One region of the Rhodoferax sp. GT1R46 genome, then DNA from elsewhere that is predicted to be linked to it. Evidence: predicted binding sites of a transcription regulator. Region 1 holds the regulator's gene; each other region holds the start of a gene.

Region 1 (4,786 bases):
GTGGTTGGCGACCACGGCGTCTGCTTGTCCCGATGCGACTTTGGCGAAGCCGTCGGGCAGGCTGCCAACAGGCACCCATTGCGCAGCAACCCCAAAGCTGGCCAGCAGGCTGGCCAGGTGCTCTTGCTGAACGGACCCTTGCAGAACGGCAACCCGCAAGTTTTGCAGGTCCAGAAGCGACCGGATGTCCGTTCCCTTGCGCTGGTATAGCTGAGACCAGCTGTGCAGTGCCGGTGTCTTGTGAAAATCGAATAGCTGGGCGCGCTGCTCGCTGAAAGCCACATCGGGCATCAGATCAATGCGGCCCGCCTGCGTCGCTTCAAGGCAGGCTTGCCATTCGCACACGACCGGCACGAGCGTCCAGTCTTCATCCCGGGCTATCTCGCGCAGCAAATCACCAAAAATCCCGGAGGGCTGGCCATCGGCGCCCAGAGAAATCTTGGGCTCATTGGCATAGACGCCCACCCGCACTTCGCGAGCCTGCACTGCCGCACTGCACAGCCAGCAGAGCAGCATCACAAGCGCACGGTGCCGGACGAGCCTGAAAAACGCGTTTGGAGCCATTTCGACGCAATTATTGCGTAACGCCGCCACAACGGGTGAGATTAGCGTGACGGCCTCGCAATTCGTGCCATGCTCTCAGTACAATGGCAACAGCTCTTTTCGAGCAAGTTTCGTGCCTTTATGAAAAACATCTATTTATTCCTGTTTTTGCTGGCGACCTGTATCGGGTTTGCGCCCTCGTCGTGGGCCGAAAAAGCGGACCGCAGCAAGCCCATGAACATTGAGGCGGACGCGCTGCGGTACGACGACGTGAAGCAGGTCAGCCTGTTTACGGGGAATGTCGTCCTGACCAAAGGAACCATCGTGATTCGGGGCGCCCGGCTTGAAGTGCGCCAAGACCCTGAGGGCTACCAGTTTGGCGTGGTGACGGGCACGGCCGACAAGCTGGCCTTTTTCCGTCAAAAGCGGGAGGCGCTGGAGGAATACATTGAAGGCGAGGGCGAATCCATTGAGTACGACAGCCGCGCAGACACGGTCAAATTCATCAAGAAAGCCCTGCTACGCCGCCTGCGTGGCACCACGGTGGGTGACGAAATCACCGGTGGCCTGATTGTTTATGAAAACCTCACCGATATGTTCACTGTGGATGGTTCTGCCAGCAAGGCCGCCGGTGCAGCGCCCAGCGGCCGTGTGCGCGCCATGCTGATACCCAAACCCGAGGGGGCCGCCGCGGCCCCCACTCCGGCCACGCCGATTCCCCCGCTGCGCTCCACCACCACCCTGGGGGGCGCGCCCAAGTGACCGCGCTACTGGAGCCATTCGCAGAAAGCACCCCTGACACCGGGCCGGACACCGCCATTGGCCGGCTTGAAGCACGGCACCTGCAGAAGTCGTACGGCAAGCGCCAGGTGGTCAAGGATGTTTCCCTGACCGTGCGCACCGGCGAAGTGGTGGGTTTGCTGGGCCCCAATGGGGCGGGCAAGACGACGTCGTTTTACATGATTGTGGGCCTGCTGCGCGCCAGCGCGGGCGAAATCACCATTGACGGACAAAGCATTGAGCACATGCCCATCCACCGCCGCGCGCGCCTGGGCCTGGGTTACCTGCCGCAAGAGGCCTCTATTTTTCGCAAACTCAATGTCGAAGACAACGTGCGCGCCGTGCTGGAGTTGCAGCTCGATGACGCAGGCAAGCCGCTCAAGAGCCCCGAGATTGAGCTGCGCCTGACCGCCCTGCTGCAAGACCTGCGGGTGGAGCACCTGCGTGATTCGCCAGCGCTGGCCCTGTCGGGTGGTGAACGCCGCCGGGTGGAAATTGCCCGCGCACTGGCGACACGTCCGCGTTTCATTCTTCTGGATGAGCCCTTTGCCGGTATTGACCCGATTGCCGTGATCGAAATCCAGCGCATCATCAATTTCCTGAAATCCCGCAACATCGGGGTTCTGATTACCGACCACAACGTGCGCGAGACCCTGGGTATTTGCGACCACGCCTACATCATCAGCGAAGGTGTGGTGCTGGCCCAAGGCACCCCGACCGAGATCGTGAACAACGCCGATGTGCGTCGCGTGTATCTCGGCGAACACTTCAAAATGTAGGCCAGCGCAATGAAACCCGGTCTTTCACTGCGCGTTTCCCAGCATCTGGCGCTCACGCCCCAGTTGCAGCAGTCCATCCGCTTGTTGCAACTCTCCACATTGGAACTCAGCCAGGAAGTGGAGCAGATGCTCGACGAGAACCCGTTTCTGGAGTTAACCCAGGACGAGGCCCCGCGTGAGGATTTCGGTCTGCCCCAGGCCGACACGCCCGTGAGCGAAGGGGAGCGCGAGATGGAGCATGCTCCTAATTCGATAGCTGAGTACGCAGATTCCACGGGGGCTAGCAGCACAAAAGACGATGAAGCGACGCCGCTGTCTTCGGACGATGAGCCCAGTTGGGATGGCGACGGCACGACCGAGCTGGTACCCGACGATGGCGAATGGGGCACCGACGCCAAGGCCAAAGCGAACAACCTGGGTGATGGCGAAGACGTGGATGCCACCGAGCTGGCGCGCTCACAGGAGTCCCTGCAATCGCACCTGCATCGCCAGGCATTGCGGCTGCGCCTGAGCGAAGAAGACCGCGGCGCGCTGCGCTTTCTGATCGAGTCCCTGAATGACGATGGCTACCTGGAAGAGCCACTGGAAGAGCTGGCCCGCGGGCTGGCCGGGGACGATGAAGAGCAGGTCGAAAACCTGGTGCACCACTTCACCGTGGCACTGGGCCTGCTTCACAGCCTGGAGCCCGTAGGCGTGGGCGCACGCGACCTGGGTGAATGCCTGCGTCTGCAGTTGCGCGCGCTCATGGCGTTGGCCAAAGCGGAATCGGAGTCGCCGGAACGCCGGGCCGTACTGGCGGTGGCCCTGGGCATCTGTGAGCAGCCCATGACCTTGCTCGCCCGCCGGGACGTCAAAACCCTGATGCAGCGCTGCGGCGGCACCGATGCGCAGACGCGTGACGCGATTGCCCTGATTAGCCGGCTGGAGCCTAAGCCGGGGCGGCGTTTTGTGGATGTGGAGCGCAATATTGTGGTGCCCGACGTGCTGGTGCTGCCGGTGGCGAAGACCAGCCCGGGCATGACGCCCAAGTTTCGCGTCATGCTCAACCCCGAGGTGATGCCCAAGCTGCGGGTGCACGATATTTATGCCAATGTGTTGCGCAACCACCGGGGTGGCAAAGACGCCGCCAGCTACGCCGGCTTGCAGCAGCGCCTGCAGGAGGCACGCTGGTTCATCAAGAACATCCAGCAACGCTTTGACACCATCCTGCGCGTGAGCACGGCCATCGTGGAGCGGCAAAAGAGCTTCTTCACCCACGGCGAACTGGCCATGCGCCCCCTCGTTTTGCGTGAAATTGCCGATGAGCTGGGCCTGCACGAATCCACCATCAGCCGGGTCACCACCGCCAAATACATGGCCACGCCGTTTGGCACATTCGAGCTGAAGTATTTCTTTGGCTCGGGGCTGGGCACCGAATCGGGTGGCAATGCCTCCAGCACGGCGGTGCGCGCCCTCATCAAACAATTCATCAGTGCCGAGAACCTGAAAAAGCCCCTGAGCGACAACCAGATTTCCGAGATGCTCAAAGAGCAGGGAATTGATTGCGCCCGCCGCACTGTAGCCAAATACCGCGAAGGGCTCAAGATTGCGCCCGCGTCGCTGAGAAAAGACCTATGAACCAACTCCAAATTTTTCTCCCCTGCGCCGCGGGCGTGGAGGATTTTCTGGCCACCGAGGTGCACGACCTCACGGGTTTGAAGGGTGAGGACCTGCTCACGCGCCGTGGCGGCGTGATGGCCCGCGCCTCCTGGCGCGACGCCATGCGGCTCAATTTGCACAGCCGCCTGGCGCAGCGCGTGCTGGTGCAGTTGTCGTACACCGACTACCGCAGCGAACAGGACCTGTACCGGGCGGCGGCCGATGTGGCGTGGGAGGTCTGGTTCACACCCAAACAAAGCATCAAGGTCGAAGTGACGGCGCAGCACAGCCCGCTCACCAGCCTGAATTTTGCCGCGCTCAAAATCAAGGATGCGGTGTGCGACCGCTTTCGCGACAAGGCCCACGGCGTGCGCCCCGATGTCAATACCCAGTGGCCTGACGTGCGCATCTACGCCCACCTGACCACCGAAACCTGTTCGCTCTACATCGACACCTCGGGCGAACCCCTGTTCAAGCGCGGCTGGCGCGAAGACAAGGGCGAGGCGCCGTTGAAAGAAACCCTGGCCGCGGCCATGATTGCCGCCAGTGGCTGGGCTGATGGCGATGGCGACTTGCTGCCGCTGTATGACCCCTGCTGTGGCAGCGGCACCATTGCCATTGAGGCCGCGCAGATTGCCTGCAACATCGCCCCCGGTTCGCTGCGCCACTTTGCCTTCGAGAAATATTTGCCGTTTCAGGCACACGTCTGGTCTGCTATCAAATCAGAAGCGGCTGACGCAGTCGTCAAGCCGGCTGCAGGTCAAAGCGCCTTGATTTACGGCAGCGATGTGTCGCACCGTATGGTCGATTTTGCCCAGCGCAATGCCGAGCGTGCCGGCGTGGCCGACGTCATCGAGTTTCGCGGTGGCGATGCGCTGCAGCGCATGCCACCAACCGAGTTGCCTGGGGTGATGCTGCTCAACCCGCCCTACGGCGAACGGATTGAAGTCGGCGGTATTGCTGGTGCGGGTGCGCGCGAGCAGGCGCATACCGAAGACGGCGGCGAATTCTTCAGCCAGCTGGCCACGCACTGGAAGAAAAACTTC
Region 2 (4,786 bases), on a different contig from region 1:
TTCCTGGCCGTCCTGCATCATGTTGTAGCTGCGGTAGACCACTTCCTCCGGGTCGCGAAAGGCGTTCCAGTCGTCGTGCTGCAGCGCGCTGCCGAAGGTGTTTTTCTTGTACCACTTGTTCATGGCCAACTCGGGGTCCAACTCGTAGGGCGCGTTGGCGTCGCGGTTGTTGTAGTGCAGATTGGTGCTGACGATTTCGTATTCGCTGGGTTTGCGGCGGCGTCCGGCCAGGTGGCTCCAGGTCTTGAGTGGTTTGAGTACCTGGGTTTGGGCTTGTGCTTGTGACATGGTGGGTTTCCTCTGCGGTGTTCGTTTTAAAGATGCGTGACGAAATAGAAACGCACCTGGTCTGGCAGCGTCTCGATACGCCCGGAGAAGGAACTGAGGTCCACTTCCAGATCGTTCATCTTGAACGGGCGACCTAGCGCGGCTTCAATCGTTTCACGCCGCAGGATCAGTTCGTCATCGGTGTCTATGCGCAGATAGGCGCGCTTGTCGTCTACGCGGATCACGCGCCCCGGGTTGTCTTCGCGCGCGGCTTCGGCCACGGCCTGGGCCAGTTCGCCGGCGCGCATCACCGGGCCGACCCGGTTGTTGCTGTGCTTGTTCACCACTACGGTTGCATTGCTCATGTTGGTCTCCTGATTTTTTGTTGATTTCACGTGTGCGCAAACAGGGCCTCGACGCCACTGGTTTGCACCATCACGTCCTCCCCCTCGACGCGCACCGGGTACTCGGCCAGCGCGCAATCGGAAGGGTTGATACCCTTGCCGGTGCAGGCGTCGAACTGCCACAGATGGGCGCGGCAGATCACCGTCTTGCCATCGAACTTACCTTCGGATAGGGGGATGTCCTGGTGCGGGCACATGCCCTGAAAGGCCTTGATCACACCGCCCTCGGCACAGACCAGCAGGATGTCTTTGCCATCGACCTCGAAGGACTCCATGTCGCCTTCCCACAGGTCATCAAGGGTGCATACTTTTTGGAATGTCATGTTGCGGTCTCCGGCTTAGAGGCTGGGGGCTTGCCAGACCACCTCGATGGTTTCGGTCGGCTTGAAGCCTGCCTCTGCCACCTTCAGGTTGCGCGGCAGCAACTCGGTGCTGCCCTGGCGGCGGATGCGCAGGATCTGGCCGGGGCGGGCGCGCACACGCCGGCCCACCGAGTGGTGGGCGGCGGCGGCAGCCACCTCGTCCATGGTGTTTTCGGTATCGACCGGCAGCAGCTGCAGCACGAAGTCACCTTCAAAATTGGAACTCAAGGGAAATAGGGCCATGGGGCTCTCCTGTATCGGTTGGATTCATGGCACCGGCGCGGTGGCCGGCGACGTGATGGGTCAGTGGTGTGAGGGCTCAGCGTTTCAGCTGGCTTTTTTCTCGGCCCGCATGGCCTTGTAGATTTCGGCCCAGGCATAGTTGTGCGCGTCGTCGCCAATCTCGCCTGGTGCCAGGCCCATGTAGTTGAGCGCGCCACCCAGGTCCATGGGCTGGATCATTCCGGCCAGGAAGCGGTCCACCAGGCTCAGGTGACCGGCATAGCGTTCGGGCTCCTGCTCAAAGCACCAACGGTCCTGCTCGGAGCCGAAGTGGTACAGGCGGCCCTTGTATTCCAGCGGAAAGTCTTTGACGTTCCACTGCTTTCCCGGCGTGTAGTTGATGGGCAGGTTGCACATATTGCAGACCATGGGCAGGGTCTCGGGATAGGTCATGGCCATGTTTCCCTCGACCACGTTGTCGATGATCACGTCCCAGCATTCGCCCCAGGTGTCGTTCCAGCCGGGGTACTTTTCTTCCAGCCATTGGCGCTCGGCCGGGGTCACGCCAGCCGCCGGATTCCAGAACATGGTGGGGCGCCAGAACCAGGATCCCAGGTGCATGCCGTGGTGCTGCTCGCTGAGCTGCTCCAGGAAGTGGTCCCAGTACCAGGGCAGGCTTAGGCCCAGGTCGGTCAGGGCGCGCTCAAACTGCGCCACGATCCACTCTTCCATGAACTCCTTAAACGACTGTTTGCGGTGCTCCAGCGGCGTGTAGTAGTCCATGATCGGGCCGGTCAGCACCGAGAACAGTTTCCAGGCGCGCCAGAAGGCGATATCGACCTTCTTCTGCGCCACGTCCTTCTTGCCATTGTCAATCAGCACCTGCAGCGCCGGGCCGCCGATCTGCGCGTGGCGCGACTCATCGGTCTGGATGCTGGAGATCAGGCTGGCAAAAGTGTGGTCGCCGGCCTCGGCCGCGTCCGCTGCCAGACCCAGGAACTGCATGTTGGTAAAGCCGGTCTCGAAGCTGAAGGTCAGCATGATGGAGACGCTGATGGCGTCACGCGTCATCATGATGTCGTCGAAGAAATGGCGCGCGGCAATCATGGCCCACTCGTTGGTGTCCAGCGCCTTGTGCGCCCAGTCCATTTGCCGGTCTTTGGACACATGCTCGTGCGGGAAGTACAGCTGGATCTGGCCGTGGCGCATTTCGTCCAGGCAGCCCAGCGTGGCCATGTTGCGCATGCCGGGTGCCTTGGAGAAACGCATCATGCGCGCCTCGGCACTGGCGGCGGCATATTCGAGCCGCGCCAGCGCGCCGTAGTGCGCCTTGATCACCGACTTCCAGCCCGGGTCGGAGTTTTCAAAAATGTGCGAACGCTCCAGCGCGGCCTTCACCGAATAGGCGCCGGCGTCTTTTTCGCGCTGCACCTTCACGTATTCGGGATAGGTCTGCTTGTAGGGTTCGTCGTATTTTTCCCAGGCCTCCTGCGGCAGGCCGTAGTCGCCAGCCATCTCGGCCGGAAACAGCTCCAGTTCGGTCACGTATTTCGGTGACCAGTTGGTGGCCCTGGCAATGTCGTACCAGTCCATTCGATTCAGCAAAGCCATTGAAAGTCTCCTCGTTTTAGATGGGCGAAGTGGCCTGCAGGAAATGGCAGGTCTTGCCTGGCTGACTTTGCAAGCTCCTTGCCAACTTTGTCTTGGACGTCATAAATCTCGAGATTTATAGGGATAACCCCTAACTACGGTAAGCGTTTTCTGCACCGATTGGGTTTTTTAACTGCGGCGCAATAGGGCTTTCCCTCGGATTGATCTCCGAGCTTTCAAGGTTATATTTACCAATAGGACAAGCGTTAGGCGCCAGATTTGTTTGGATGATCAAAAGCCGGCAGAAGCCCCCCTATCGCACCTTGGCGATGGTCAAAAGATAAATATCGAGAAAATGGCTATACGCCACCACCACAAGGGATATGCCAATGAGCTTCAAATATCCACCCAATGACGACTTGCGGCGCCTGTTGCGTTTTGAGCCGGATAGCGGCGCCATCTGGCTCGGTGACCGGCGCATGGTGCTGATGCACACCATGGCCCTGACTGCCTTGCGCCAGGACCTGATCACTTCCGTCGGCGCCGAGCACGCGCGGCGTATCCTGACGCGCATGGGCTATGCCGCAGGCATGTGCGATGCCGAGTACGCGCGCAAGACGCGGCCCGAAATGTCGCTGAACGAATGCTTTCTGGTGGGCCCGCAACTCTTCATGCTCGAAGGTGCGGCCCATGTCACGCCGGTCAAGCTCAACTTCGATATCCAGGCCGGCCAGTTTTACGGCGAGTTCAATTGGGAGCATTCGTGGGAGGCCTATGCGCACCAGCAGAAATACGGGCTGGATACCGACCCGGCCTGCTGGACGCTGCTGGGTTATGCCAGTGGCTACACCAGCGCCTTCATGGGCCGGCTGATTCTTTATAAAGAAACCATGTGCGCTGCCTGCGGTGCAGAGCATTGCCAGATCGTCGGGCGCCCGATTGAAGAATGGCCCGATGGCGAGGCGCACCGCGTTTACTTCAACGACGACTCGTTGATGGAAAAGATGGAGGCTCTGCAGTCGCAGGTGGATGCCTTGAAGTCGACGCTGGAGCCCTCCACGCAGGGCGGCCAGCTGATTGGCAACTCCAGCGCCTTTCGCAAGGCCTACACGCTAATGCAAAAGGTAGCATCCACCCAGGCCACGGTGCTGCTCACCGGCGAGACCGGCGTGGGCAAGGAGCGCTTTGCACGCGCCCTGCATGAACTCTCCAGCCGTGCCGACAAACCCTTTGTGGCGGTAAATTGCGCTGCCCTACCCTCCGAGCTGGTGGAGGCCGAACTGTTTGGCGTGGAAAAGGGTGCTTACACCGGCGCCCACTCCATGCGAATAGGCCGCTTTGAGCGTGCCGATGGCGGCACCCTGCTGCTCGATGAAGTGGGCGAGCTGCCGCTGGCAGCGCAGGCCAAACTGCTGCGCGTGCTGCAGGAGGGCGAGATTGAACGCGTGGGTGGCGAGACCACCCGCCGGGTGAATGTGCGCCTGGTGGCGGCCACCAACGTCGACCTGCAGCAGGCAGTGCTGGCCGGGCGCTTCCGGGCGGATCTGCTGTACCGCCTGAATGTGTACCCGATCTGCATTCCACCCTTGCGCGAGCGCAAGACCGACATAGAGCCACTGGCCCAGGCCATGCTCACGCGCTTCTGCGCGCTGCACAGTAAACGAGTGCTGGGCTTTGAAGAGCGCGCGCTGCAAGCGCTGCAGCAACATGCCTGGCCCGGTAATGTGCGCGAGCTGGAAAATCTGGTGGAGCGCGGCGTCATCCTGGCCAGTCAGTCCGGCATGGTTGAGGTGGAGCACTTGTTTCCGAACCAGCCGGAGGCCGCGCAGACCAGTCTGGACGCGCATGGGCATCTCACCAAACTGCCCAGTGCGCACGACAATGACTTGTGCGCACGCATCTTGGACAGCGGCAGCGCTCTGGAGGATATCGATGCGCTGG
Region 3 (4,786 bases), on a different contig from region 1:
GGCCCCCATTCTGGAAGGTGACATCCTGCATGGTGTGCTGCAGGTTATCAATAACAAGAGCGACGAGCCGTTCGGCGAACTGGAAGTAGATGGCGTAACAGAGCTATGCAAGACACTTGCAACAGCTATTCGCCAGCGTGCCAAGGACGCCAACGCGGCTCCGCGCAAAAAAGCGACCAAGTACGACGCGCTGGTAGCCGATGGACTGCTGACTGATGACGAGCTGCACCAGTGCGTGCTGGATGCCCGCAACGAAGGCAAATCAGTTGAAAGCCTGCTAACGGGTCACTACAAAATCAAGCCAGCGCAAATTGGCCCGTCATTGGCCAATTTTTTCAATTTGCCGTACGAGCCATTCAATGCGGGACGCATTCGATCCGAAATGCTGCATGGTCCGCTCAAGCGGGAGTTCATTTTGGAGCAGGGCTGGATTCCGCTGGAGGAGTCGCCTGAAGGGCTGGTGATTATGTGCATGGATCCCGAGGCCGTGCGGGGCTCTCGTATCGTGCCGCAGGTGTTTCCGCGCATTTCCAAATTTGCCTACCGCGTGACCACGCAAACCGAATTTGTGGAGACCTTGGCCCAGCTCTTTGGCGCCGTTGCCGACAGCAGCACCATTGACCAGCTTTTGGCCGACATGGATGGTGGTCCCATCGACGATGGCAGCAACGATGACTCGCTTGAATCTGCTGCGGCCGACAACGAACTGGTGAAGTTTGTCAACAAGGTCATCATCGACGCCTACCATCAGAAGGTGTCCGATATCCACATCGAACCCCTGCCGGGCAAGTTCAAAACCGGCATCCGGTTTCGCATCGATGGCAGCCTGGTGCCCTATGTGGAGGTGCCAGCGCACTTTCGCCAGGCCATGGTCACGCGTCTCAAGATCATGTGCGACCTGGACATTTCCGAGCGCCGCAAACCGCAGGACGGCAAGATCAAGTTCAAGAAGTATGGCCCGCTGGATATTGAACTGCGCGTGGCCACCATTCCCTCTGCTGGCGGAGTGGAAGACGTCGTCATGCGCATATTGGCCGCTGGCGAACCGATTCCTCTGGAAAAACTGGGCTTGACGGCCCACAACAAGTCCCGGCTGGAAGCCACCGTCAGCAAACCCTATGGACTGTTTTACGTGTGCGGCCCTACGGGCTCGGGCAAAACCACCACACTGCACTCCATCCTGAAGTTTCTCAACAAGCCGGACACCAAGATCTGGACCGCCGAAGACCCGGTTGAAATCACCCAAAAAGGCCTGCGCCAGGTTCAGATCAACCGCAAGGCGGGCATCGACTTTGCGCTCATCATGCGTGCGTTTCTGCGGGCCGACCCCGACATCATCATGGTGGGCGAGTCGCGCGACAAGGAGACGGTTTCAATGGGCGTCGAGGCCTCGTTGACCGGCCACCTGGTGTTTTCCACGCTGCACACCAATTCCGCGCCCGAGTCCATCACCCGGTTGATGGACATGGGCATGGACCCGTTCAACTTTGCCGATGCGCTCTTGGGCATTTTGGCGCAGCGGCTAGCCAAGAAACTGTGCGACTGCAAAGCATCGTACGAGCCCGATGCCGAAGAGTTGCGCCTGTTTCTGGCGGAATACGCCGAAGAGCTGCGCCACTCCAAAGCCTGGAAGGAAGACCACGCAGGCGAGAGCAAAAAACTGCTTGAGAGCTGGCGCCAGATCTATGGAGTTGACGGCCAGATCAAGCTTTACAAAGCCGTTGGCTGCGACAAGTGCAACAAGACCGGCTACAAAGGCCGTATTGGTCTGCACGAACTGCTGGTGGCGGACGACGACGTCAAAAAGCTTATTCAGGAACGTGCCCGGGTTGCCGAGCTGTTCGCCATGGCGGTGGAGGGTGGCATGCGGACCCTGAAGATGGACGGCATGGAGAAAGTCATGATGGGTATGACTGACTTGAAGATGGTCCGGTCGGTGTGTATCAAGTGATGGACGGTAAGTGACAAAAATGTCGTGTTGGGCGGCCTGTAGCAAAAAATGTCGCTACGGGCGCCACGCATGGTCGCTTTTTATTGAAAAGGGCTCTGTTTAGCGGCATTTTCCGGGCTTTAGAACCTGGCACGCATTCTGCAAAGCTAAAAGGTCTTTTGTTTTTATTCAACCAAGGAGCTTTTAATGAAGCGTTCTATGCAAAAGGGTTTTACCCTGATCGAATTGATGATCGTTGTGGCGATTATTGGTATTTTGGCTGCGGTGGCGTTGCCTGCTTACCAGGACTACACCGTGCGTGCGAAGGTTTCTGAAGTGATTCTTGCTGCTTCAGCGTGCCGTACGAGCATCACCGAGGTATATCAGAGCACGAACGTTGCTTCGTTGCCCGCTGGTGGTAAGTGGGGTTGTGAGTTTGCAACGGGTGCGAGTTCTGGTCCTACAAAGTATGTTTCCCAAATTGAAACTACAGAGAAGGGCGACATTCGGGTGACAGTGCAAGGACTTACGCCCAACATCCCAGCCGCTTCTTATGTGTCTATGACTCCGACGATCAACGCTGCAGGAACATCAGTTTCTGGTTGGGATTGTGGTCCAACTGGAGCGATGCCCGCCAAGTATTTGCCTGGTTCCTGCCGTGCGACGATTGTCGCTTTGGGCGCAACTTGGGCTGCGAATTAATCCGCTTATTGGATTCGTTTGAGATGGGGTTGGCCTAATTGAAGCCAGCCAATATTTAAAGGGCTCTTCGGAGCCCTTTGTTATTTCCCACTGACGCAATATGGTTCTTTTCGTTTCAGCATTTCTTTTAAGCCTCGCATGGCTCACGGCTGATCATTTTCCGCCCTGGATCAGTTGGCATAACGAAATTGGAGCATTTGCGGCGGTGCTGTGGGCCTTTGGCTGCTTACTGGTACGCCACCACGATAAGCTAAGGCGCCCCGTTGCCTTGCCAAAGTTGATGTGAGACGGCCAGATCAAGCTTTACAAAGCCGTTGGCTGCGACAAGTGCAACAAGACCGGCTACAAAGGCCGTATTGGTCTGCACGAACTGCTGGTGGCGGACGACGACGTCAAAAAGCTTATTCAGGAACGTGCCCGGGTTGCCGAGCTGTTCGCCATGGCGGTGGAGGGTGGCATGCGGACCCTGAAGATGGACGGCATGGAGAAAGTCATGATGGGTATGACTGACTTGAAGATGGTCCGGTCGGTGTGTATCAAGTGATGGACGGTAAGTGACAAAAATGTCGTGTTGGGCGGCCTGTAGCAAAAAATGTCGCTGCGGGTGCCACGTATGGTCGCTTTTTATTGAAAAGGGCTCTGTTTAGCGGCATTTTCCGGGCTTTAGAACCTGGCACGCATTCTGCAAAGCTAAAAGGTCTTTTGTTTTTATTCAACCAAGGAGCTTTTAATGAAGCGTTCTATGCAAAAGGGTTTTACCCTGATCGAATTGATGATCGTTGTGGCGATTATTGGTATTTTGGCTGCGGTGGCGTTGCCTGCTTACCAGGACTACACCGTGCGTGCGAAGGTTTCTGAAGTGATTCTTGCTGCTTCAGCGTGCCGTACGAGCATCACCGAGGTATATCAGAGCACGAACGTTGCTTCGTTGCCCGCTGGTGGTAAGTGGGGTTGTGAGTTTGCAACGGGTGCGAGTTCTGGTCCTACAAAGTATGTTTCCCAAATTGAAACTACAGAGAAGGGCGACATTCGTGTGACAGTGAAAGGACTTACGCCCAACATCCCAGCCGCTTCTTATGTGTCTATGACTCCGACGATCAACGCTGCAGGAACATCAGTTTCTGGTTGGGATTGTGGTCCAACTGGAGCGATGCCCGCCAAGTATTTGCCTGGTTCCTGCCGTGCGACGATTGTCCCTTTGGGCGCAACTTGGGCTGCGAATTAATCCGCTTATTGGATTCGTTTGAGATGGGGTTGGCCTAATTGAAGCCAGCCAATATTTAAAGGGCTCTTCGGAGCCCTTTGTTATTTCCCACTGGCGCAATATGGTTCTTTTCGTTTCAGCATTTCTTTTAAGCCTCGCATGGCTCACGGCTGATCATTTTCCGCCCTGGATCAGTTGGCATAACGAAATTGGAGCATTTGCGGCGGTGCTGTGGGCCTTTGGCTGCTTACTGGTACGCCACCACGATAAGCTAAGGCGCCCCGTTGCCTTGCCAAAGTTGATGTGGCCCTTGGCGGTATTGTGTGTGGTTGTAGTCATACAGGCGATAGCCGGAAACATTGTGTTTTCTGGGGATGCTTGGGTTCTAGTTTTCTATTTGGCGACGTGCGCATTTGCACTTGCATTTGGATATTTGTTCGGATGCGAACGTATAAACGACGCCCCTCTGCAGACGCCGTTCCAATCCCTGTCTCTTGGTTTTTCCATGCTATTGCTGCTCGGAGGGTTGTGTTCCATCGTGGTGGCATTGGGGCAAGTGCTGGATGTCTGGGAGAACGTAATGTGGGTCGTGCGTATGCCCGTTTTGCGCAGACCAGGGGGCAACCTCGGGCAGCCCAACCAACTGGCCACATTGATCTTGTTCTCCATCGCCAGCATCGTCTATCTATTTGAATCCCGTTGGCTGCGGACATTCACAGCATTGCCTGTCGCTGCCGTGTTGCTCATCGGTCTCGCTTTGACTGAGTCGCGCACTGGTGCGTTGGGTTTGTCGTTAATGGCAGCGTGGTGGTTCTTAAAGCGTCGTCGAATCGGGTTTGCCTTGTCGAGCCGTGCAGTCGTTTTGTGGCTGGTCTACTTTGCTTGTTGCTTTTGGTTTTGGCCGACGTTTTTCAACTTCATACAGGACGGGGGCTGGTCTGATGCAGTTG
Region 4 (4,786 bases), on a different contig from region 1:
GTCGTACAAAAGCGCATGGTGGGCGGTGCGCACCAGCACGGCGTTGCCCTGGCCGATATCCGCCGCCAGCAACTCAAACTGCCCGGGTGGTGGCAGCGGTGCTTGCCACAGCACAACCGGCAATAACAAAGGCAGGCCCAACACCCGCAGGGTCCAGGGCAGAGGCGCCACCAGCAACACGCCGCCCAGCACACCCGCCACGCCGGCCCATAGCGGCGGCATGGCCACGGAGATGGCAGCCCAGGGCCAGCTTGCGAGCCACTGCAAAACCCCCATCAACCAGCCGATGGCCCCAGCCGCCACATCCCACAGCACCGGTACCAGCACGCCCAGCATGGCCAGGGGCGTAACCACCAGCGTGATCCACGGTATGGCCAATGCGTTGGCCACCAGCCCCACGACCGACACCTGGCCGAACAACAACAGGGTCAATGGCGTCAGCGCCACCGTGATGACCCATTGCTCACGCAGGTTGGAGAGAATGTGACTCTTTAAGCCTTTTGTGCCTCTAGCCCCCGTGGCTACTGCGCTAGCCGCTCCTGAATCCGTAGCAAACAGCACGCCAACGGCGACAAAACTGAGCCAGAAACCCGGCTGCAGCAGGGCCCACGGGTCGCTGGCCACCACCACGGCGCAGGCCAGCATCCAGACGTGAGGCCAGGGCCAGCGCGCGCCCGACAGCCGCAGCACGGCCACCGTGGCCAGCATCAGGCAGGTGCGCTGCGCGGGCACGCCCCACCCCGAAAACACGGAATAGGCCGTGGCCAGCAAAACGCCGCCCAGCAAGGCTGCGCTGGGTGCCGGCAGCGCCAGGCACAAACGCCCGGAGCGCCGCCACAACCAGCCAATGGCCAAGGCCGCACCCCAGGCGAACATCGTGATGTGGAGGCCTGAAATGGAGACCAGATGTGCGACACCGGTGGCTCGGAACACATCCCAGTCGATGCGGTCGATGGCATTCTGGTCGCCCACTACCAAGGCCGCGATCATGCCGGCAAAGGGCCGCTGTGCCACGCGCGCAAAAATCCGGTCCCGCACCGTCTGGCGCGCCAGCGCAACCGGGTGGCGCCAGGTTTGCGCCAGCCGCACCGGCACCGGGTCCTTGGCGGTTGCCCGCACGTAGCCCGTGGCTTGCACGCCCTGCTCCCACAACCACAACTCGTAATCAAATCCATGGGGATTGCGGCTGCCGTGCGGCGCCTTGAAGCGCAGCGTCATTTGCCAGCGCTCACCCGCTTGGAGGTCGTCGGGCAACCGGTTCAGCCCCAGCAAGGCTTCGCCGGTTGCATAGGCACCGCCATACCAGCCCACATCCATCCGTGGCGGCACGCGCTGGGTTTGCCCATCCAACTGCGCCGACTCCACCTCCAGCCGGAACCGCAAACCCGCTTCATTGCGCTGCGGCAGGGTCGCCACCACGCCGGTCACCAGCAGGTCACTGCCCTCCAGCGCGGGGGCCAGCGCGTCGCTCTCGTAAAACGACGCACGCAAGCCCGTCACCCCGAAACCCAGCAGCGCAAACACCACCAACGCCATTCCAAGGCGTGCGGCGATTGCTATTTTTTTAGTAGCTATCAGCGCATAGAGCACGGGGGCTAGAAGCACAAATGATGCATAAACCAGCCAGGGTGACAGCTGCGATTGCTGCAACTGCATCGCGGTACCCGCCACAAAACCCAGCAAGGCCGGGAACAAAATCCGGGCCAATCCTGAGGGAAGGTAAGAAACAGCGTGCACTGAACCCATGCTAACCCGTCACCACGCCCCATTGACTCAGCAAAAACCCATGGCGCGGGAATTGCTTGTTACGATTCAAACCATGCGGCACCCGCCAGCTATTGAAATTTATTGAGCCCAACCGAGACAACCCATGTCCATTCATGCTGCGCTGAACCACGTTACCCACTACACCTACGACCGGCTGGTCAACCTGGGCCCCCAGGTGGTACGGCTGCGCCCCGCGCCGCATTGCCGCAGCCACATCATTTCGTACTCACTCAAGGTCGAGCCCGCCGCTGGACACTTCATCAACTGGCAGCAAGACCCGTTTGCCAACTACCAGGGCCGCCTCGTCTTCCCCAACAAGACCAAAGAATTCAAGGTCACTGTGGATCTGGTCGTGGAGATGGCGGTCTACAACCCATTCGACTTCTTTCTGGAGCCCTCGGCTGAAGAGTTTCCTTTTCAATACGCACCCCTGCTGCAGGAAGAGCTGTTGCCCTACCTGCTGGCCGATGCCCGCACGCCGCTGGTCGAGGCCTATCTGGCCAGAATCAACTACACCAAGCGCCGCACCATCGACTTTCTGGTGGACATCAACCAGATGCTCCACAACGACATCAAGTACCTGATCCGCATGGAGCCCGGCGTGCAAACGCCCGAAGAAACGCTGACCAAGGGCTCCGGCTCCTGTCGCGACTCGGGCTGGCTCCTGGTGCAGCTGCTGCGCCACTGCGGCCTGGCGGCGCGCTTTGTGTCGGGCTACCTGATTCAGCTCAAGCCCGACGTCAAGGCACTGGACGGCCCCAGCGGCACCGAAGTCGACTTCACCGACCTGCACGCCTGGTGCGAGGTCTATTTGCCCGGCGCGGGCTGGATCGGGCTGGACGCCACCTCGGGCCTGCTGGCCGGTGAGGGCCACATCCCGCTGGCCTGCACGCCGCAGCCCTCGGGCGCAGCCCCGATTGAAGGCAGCATGGACGAGTGCGAGGTGGAGTTCAGCCACCACATGGAAGTCACCCGCATTTTTGAGTCGCCCCGCGTCACCAAGCCCTATACCGAAGCGCAATGGCTTGACGTCATGGCGCTGGGCAATGCGGTCGACAAGGAACTGGTAGCCGGCGATGTGCGCCTGACCATGGGCGGCGAACCCACCTTTGTGGCCGTCAACGACCGCGACGCCGCCGAATGGAACACCGACGCGCTGGGCCCCACCAAGCGCGGCTTTGCCACGGCGCTGGTGCACAAGCTGCGCGCCGAATACGGCACCGGTGGCTTTTTGCACTTTGGCCAGGGCAAGTGGTACCCCGGTGAGCAATTACCCCGCTGGGCGCTCAACATCTACTGGCGCACCGACAAACAGCCCGTGTGGTCCGACCCCTCGTTGTTCACCGACGAGCGCGACCCCACCCACTACACCAGTGAAGACGCCCAGCGCTTCACCAAAACCCTGGCCAAACGCCTGGGCATGACCGACCAGTTTGTGCAGGCGGCTTTTGAGGACGCCTGGTACTACCTGTGGCGTGAACGCCGCCTGCCGGTCAACGTAGACCCGTTCAACTCCAAACTGGACGACGAAATGGAGCGCGCCCGCCTGCGCCGGGTGTTTGAGCAGAAGCTCGACACCGCCGTGGGTTACGTGCTACCCGTGAAGGCCGTTGAAAAGCCTGAGGTGTCGGGACCCAAATGGACCACTGGCCCCTGGTTCCTGCGCGACGAACGCATGTACCTCATGCCCGGCGACTCGCCTATGGGTTTGCGCCTGCCGCTGGACTCGCTGCCCTGGGTCAGCCAGGCTGATTTTCCGTACCTGATCGAGACGGACCCCAGCACGCCGCGGCAAGACTTGCCTGCGCACAGTGCCATGGCTGCACGGTACAGCGATCTTCCTGAAACCGGCGTATCGGCTCTGCCGGACTTTGGCGCAGCCGGCGGCGGCGTGCCTGCAAGCCCAGCCCCGACCCACACCCGCGGTGGCGTTCCCTACCTGAGCGGCAGCGGACGCGCACGGGAAGCGGCGCGCAAGTTTCAGAGTGCGCTCAAAAGCAAGAACGGCAAGTACAGCGCGAACGTGCTGGTGGCCGGGCCGGGACCTGTTCCGGTGCTCAGCGCCGCAACGGTGAAGGCGACGGTGAATCCAACCTACCCAGCCCAAATCGAGCCCGTGGATTTCGTGCGTGTGCCCGAGAAGCAGGAATCTGCCCATTGGGTGACCCGCACCGCCCTGTGCGTGGAAGTACGCGACCCGCGCCGTGCCAGTGGCCCCAAGGCCGAGGCCGTGGGCGAAAAATCTGGTGTGCTCTACATCTTCATGCCGCCGCTGGAAAAGCTGGAAGACTACCTGGACCTGCTGGCTGCCATTGAAGCCACCGCGAAGGAAACCGGGCTGAAGCTGGTGCTGGAGGGCTACCCGCCTCCCCGTGACCCACGCCTGAAATTGCTGCAAGTAACCCCGGACCCCGGCGTTATTGAAGTCAACATCCACCCCGTATCCACCTGGGTCGACTTGGTCAAAAACACCGAATTTTTGTACGACGCCGCGTTTGAATCGCGCTTGTCAGCCGAAAAATTCATGACCGACGGCCGCCACACTGGCACCGGTGGTGGCAACCATTTTGTAATGGGCGGCGCCACGCCGTCTGACAGCCCGTTTTTGCGCAAACCCGAGCTGCTGGCCAGCCTGCTGCTGTACTGGCACAACCACCCATCCTTGAGCTATTTGTTCAGCGGCATGTTTGTGGGCCCCACCAGCCAGGCCCCGCGCGTGGACGAAGCACGCAACGACCAGCTCTATGAGCTGGAAATTGCCATCGAGCAGATTTACGCCAACCGCGAACTCTACGGCGTGTCCATGCCGCCCTGGCTGGTGGACCGCACGCTGCGCAACATCCTGATTGACGCCACGGGCAACACGCACCGCAGTGAGTTTTCCATCGACAAGATGTACTCGCCCGATTCGGCTACCGGCCGCCTGGGCCTGCTGGAGCTGCGTGCGTTCGAGATGCCCCCGCACCCGCGCATGAGCATCGTGCAGCAACTGCTGCTGCGCGCACTGGTGGCCCGTTTC

Evidence for each region. The regulator sigma-54, encoded in region 1, starts transcription at its own class of promoters, with help from an activator protein. The targets are predictions, from matches to a motif close to TGGCANGNAANCTGCTTT.
Region 2: AC097W_RS01040 (aromatic/alkene/methane monooxygenase hydroxylase/oxygenase subunit alpha) is a predicted target of sigma-54. The motif match lies at 2,933-2,950, and genes of this name have one in related genera.
Region 3: AC097W_RS15140 (pilin) is a predicted target of sigma-54. The motif match lies at 2,079-2,096, and genes of this name have one in related genera.
Region 4: AC097W_RS03240 (transglutaminase family protein) is a predicted target of sigma-54. The motif match lies at 1,788-1,805, and genes of this name have one in related genera.

The regions. Positions count from the first base shown of each region.
Region 1 is NZ_JBWMBC010000002.1:94,061-98,846, reverse strand. It holds gene AC097W_RS05845 (transporter substrate-binding domain-containing protein) at 1-516, opposite strand, end outside; gene lptA (lipopolysaccharide transport periplasmic protein LptA) at 685-1,305, shown strand; gene lptB (LPS export ABC transporter ATP-binding protein) at 1,314-2,102, shown strand; gene rpoN (RNA polymerase factor sigma-54) at 2,112-3,719, shown strand; gene AC097W_RS05825 (THUMP domain-containing class I SAM-dependent RNA methyltransferase) at 3,716-4,786, shown strand, end outside.
Region 2 is NZ_JBWMBC010000001.1:206,116-210,901, forward strand. It holds gene AC097W_RS01020 (aromatic/alkene monooxygenase hydroxylase subunit beta) at 1-288, opposite strand, end outside; gene AC097W_RS01025 (MmoB/DmpM family protein) at 315-632, opposite strand; gene AC097W_RS01030 (monooxygenase system ferredoxin subunit) at 659-994, opposite strand; gene AC097W_RS01035 (toluene-4-monooxygenase system B family protein) at 1,010-1,276, opposite strand; gene AC097W_RS01040 (aromatic/alkene/methane monooxygenase hydroxylase/oxygenase subunit alpha) at 1,361-2,866, opposite strand; gene AC097W_RS01045 (sigma 54-interacting transcriptional regulator) at 3,229-4,786, shown strand, end outside.
Region 3 is NZ_JBWMBC010000007.1:31,709-36,494, forward strand. It holds gene AC097W_RS15135 (ATPase, T2SS/T4P/T4SS family) at 1-1,951, shown strand, start outside; gene AC097W_RS15140 (pilin) at 2,138-2,632, shown strand; gene AC097W_RS15145 (hypothetical protein) at 2,988-3,176, shown strand; gene AC097W_RS15150 (pilin) at 3,363-3,857, shown strand; gene AC097W_RS15155 (PglL family O-oligosaccharyltransferase) at 3,958-4,786, shown strand, end outside.
Region 4 is NZ_JBWMBC010000001.1:680,622-685,407, reverse strand. It holds gene AC097W_RS03245 (DNA internalization-related competence protein ComEC/Rec2) at 1-1,656, opposite strand, end outside; gene AC097W_RS03240 (transglutaminase family protein) at 1,871-4,786, shown strand, end outside.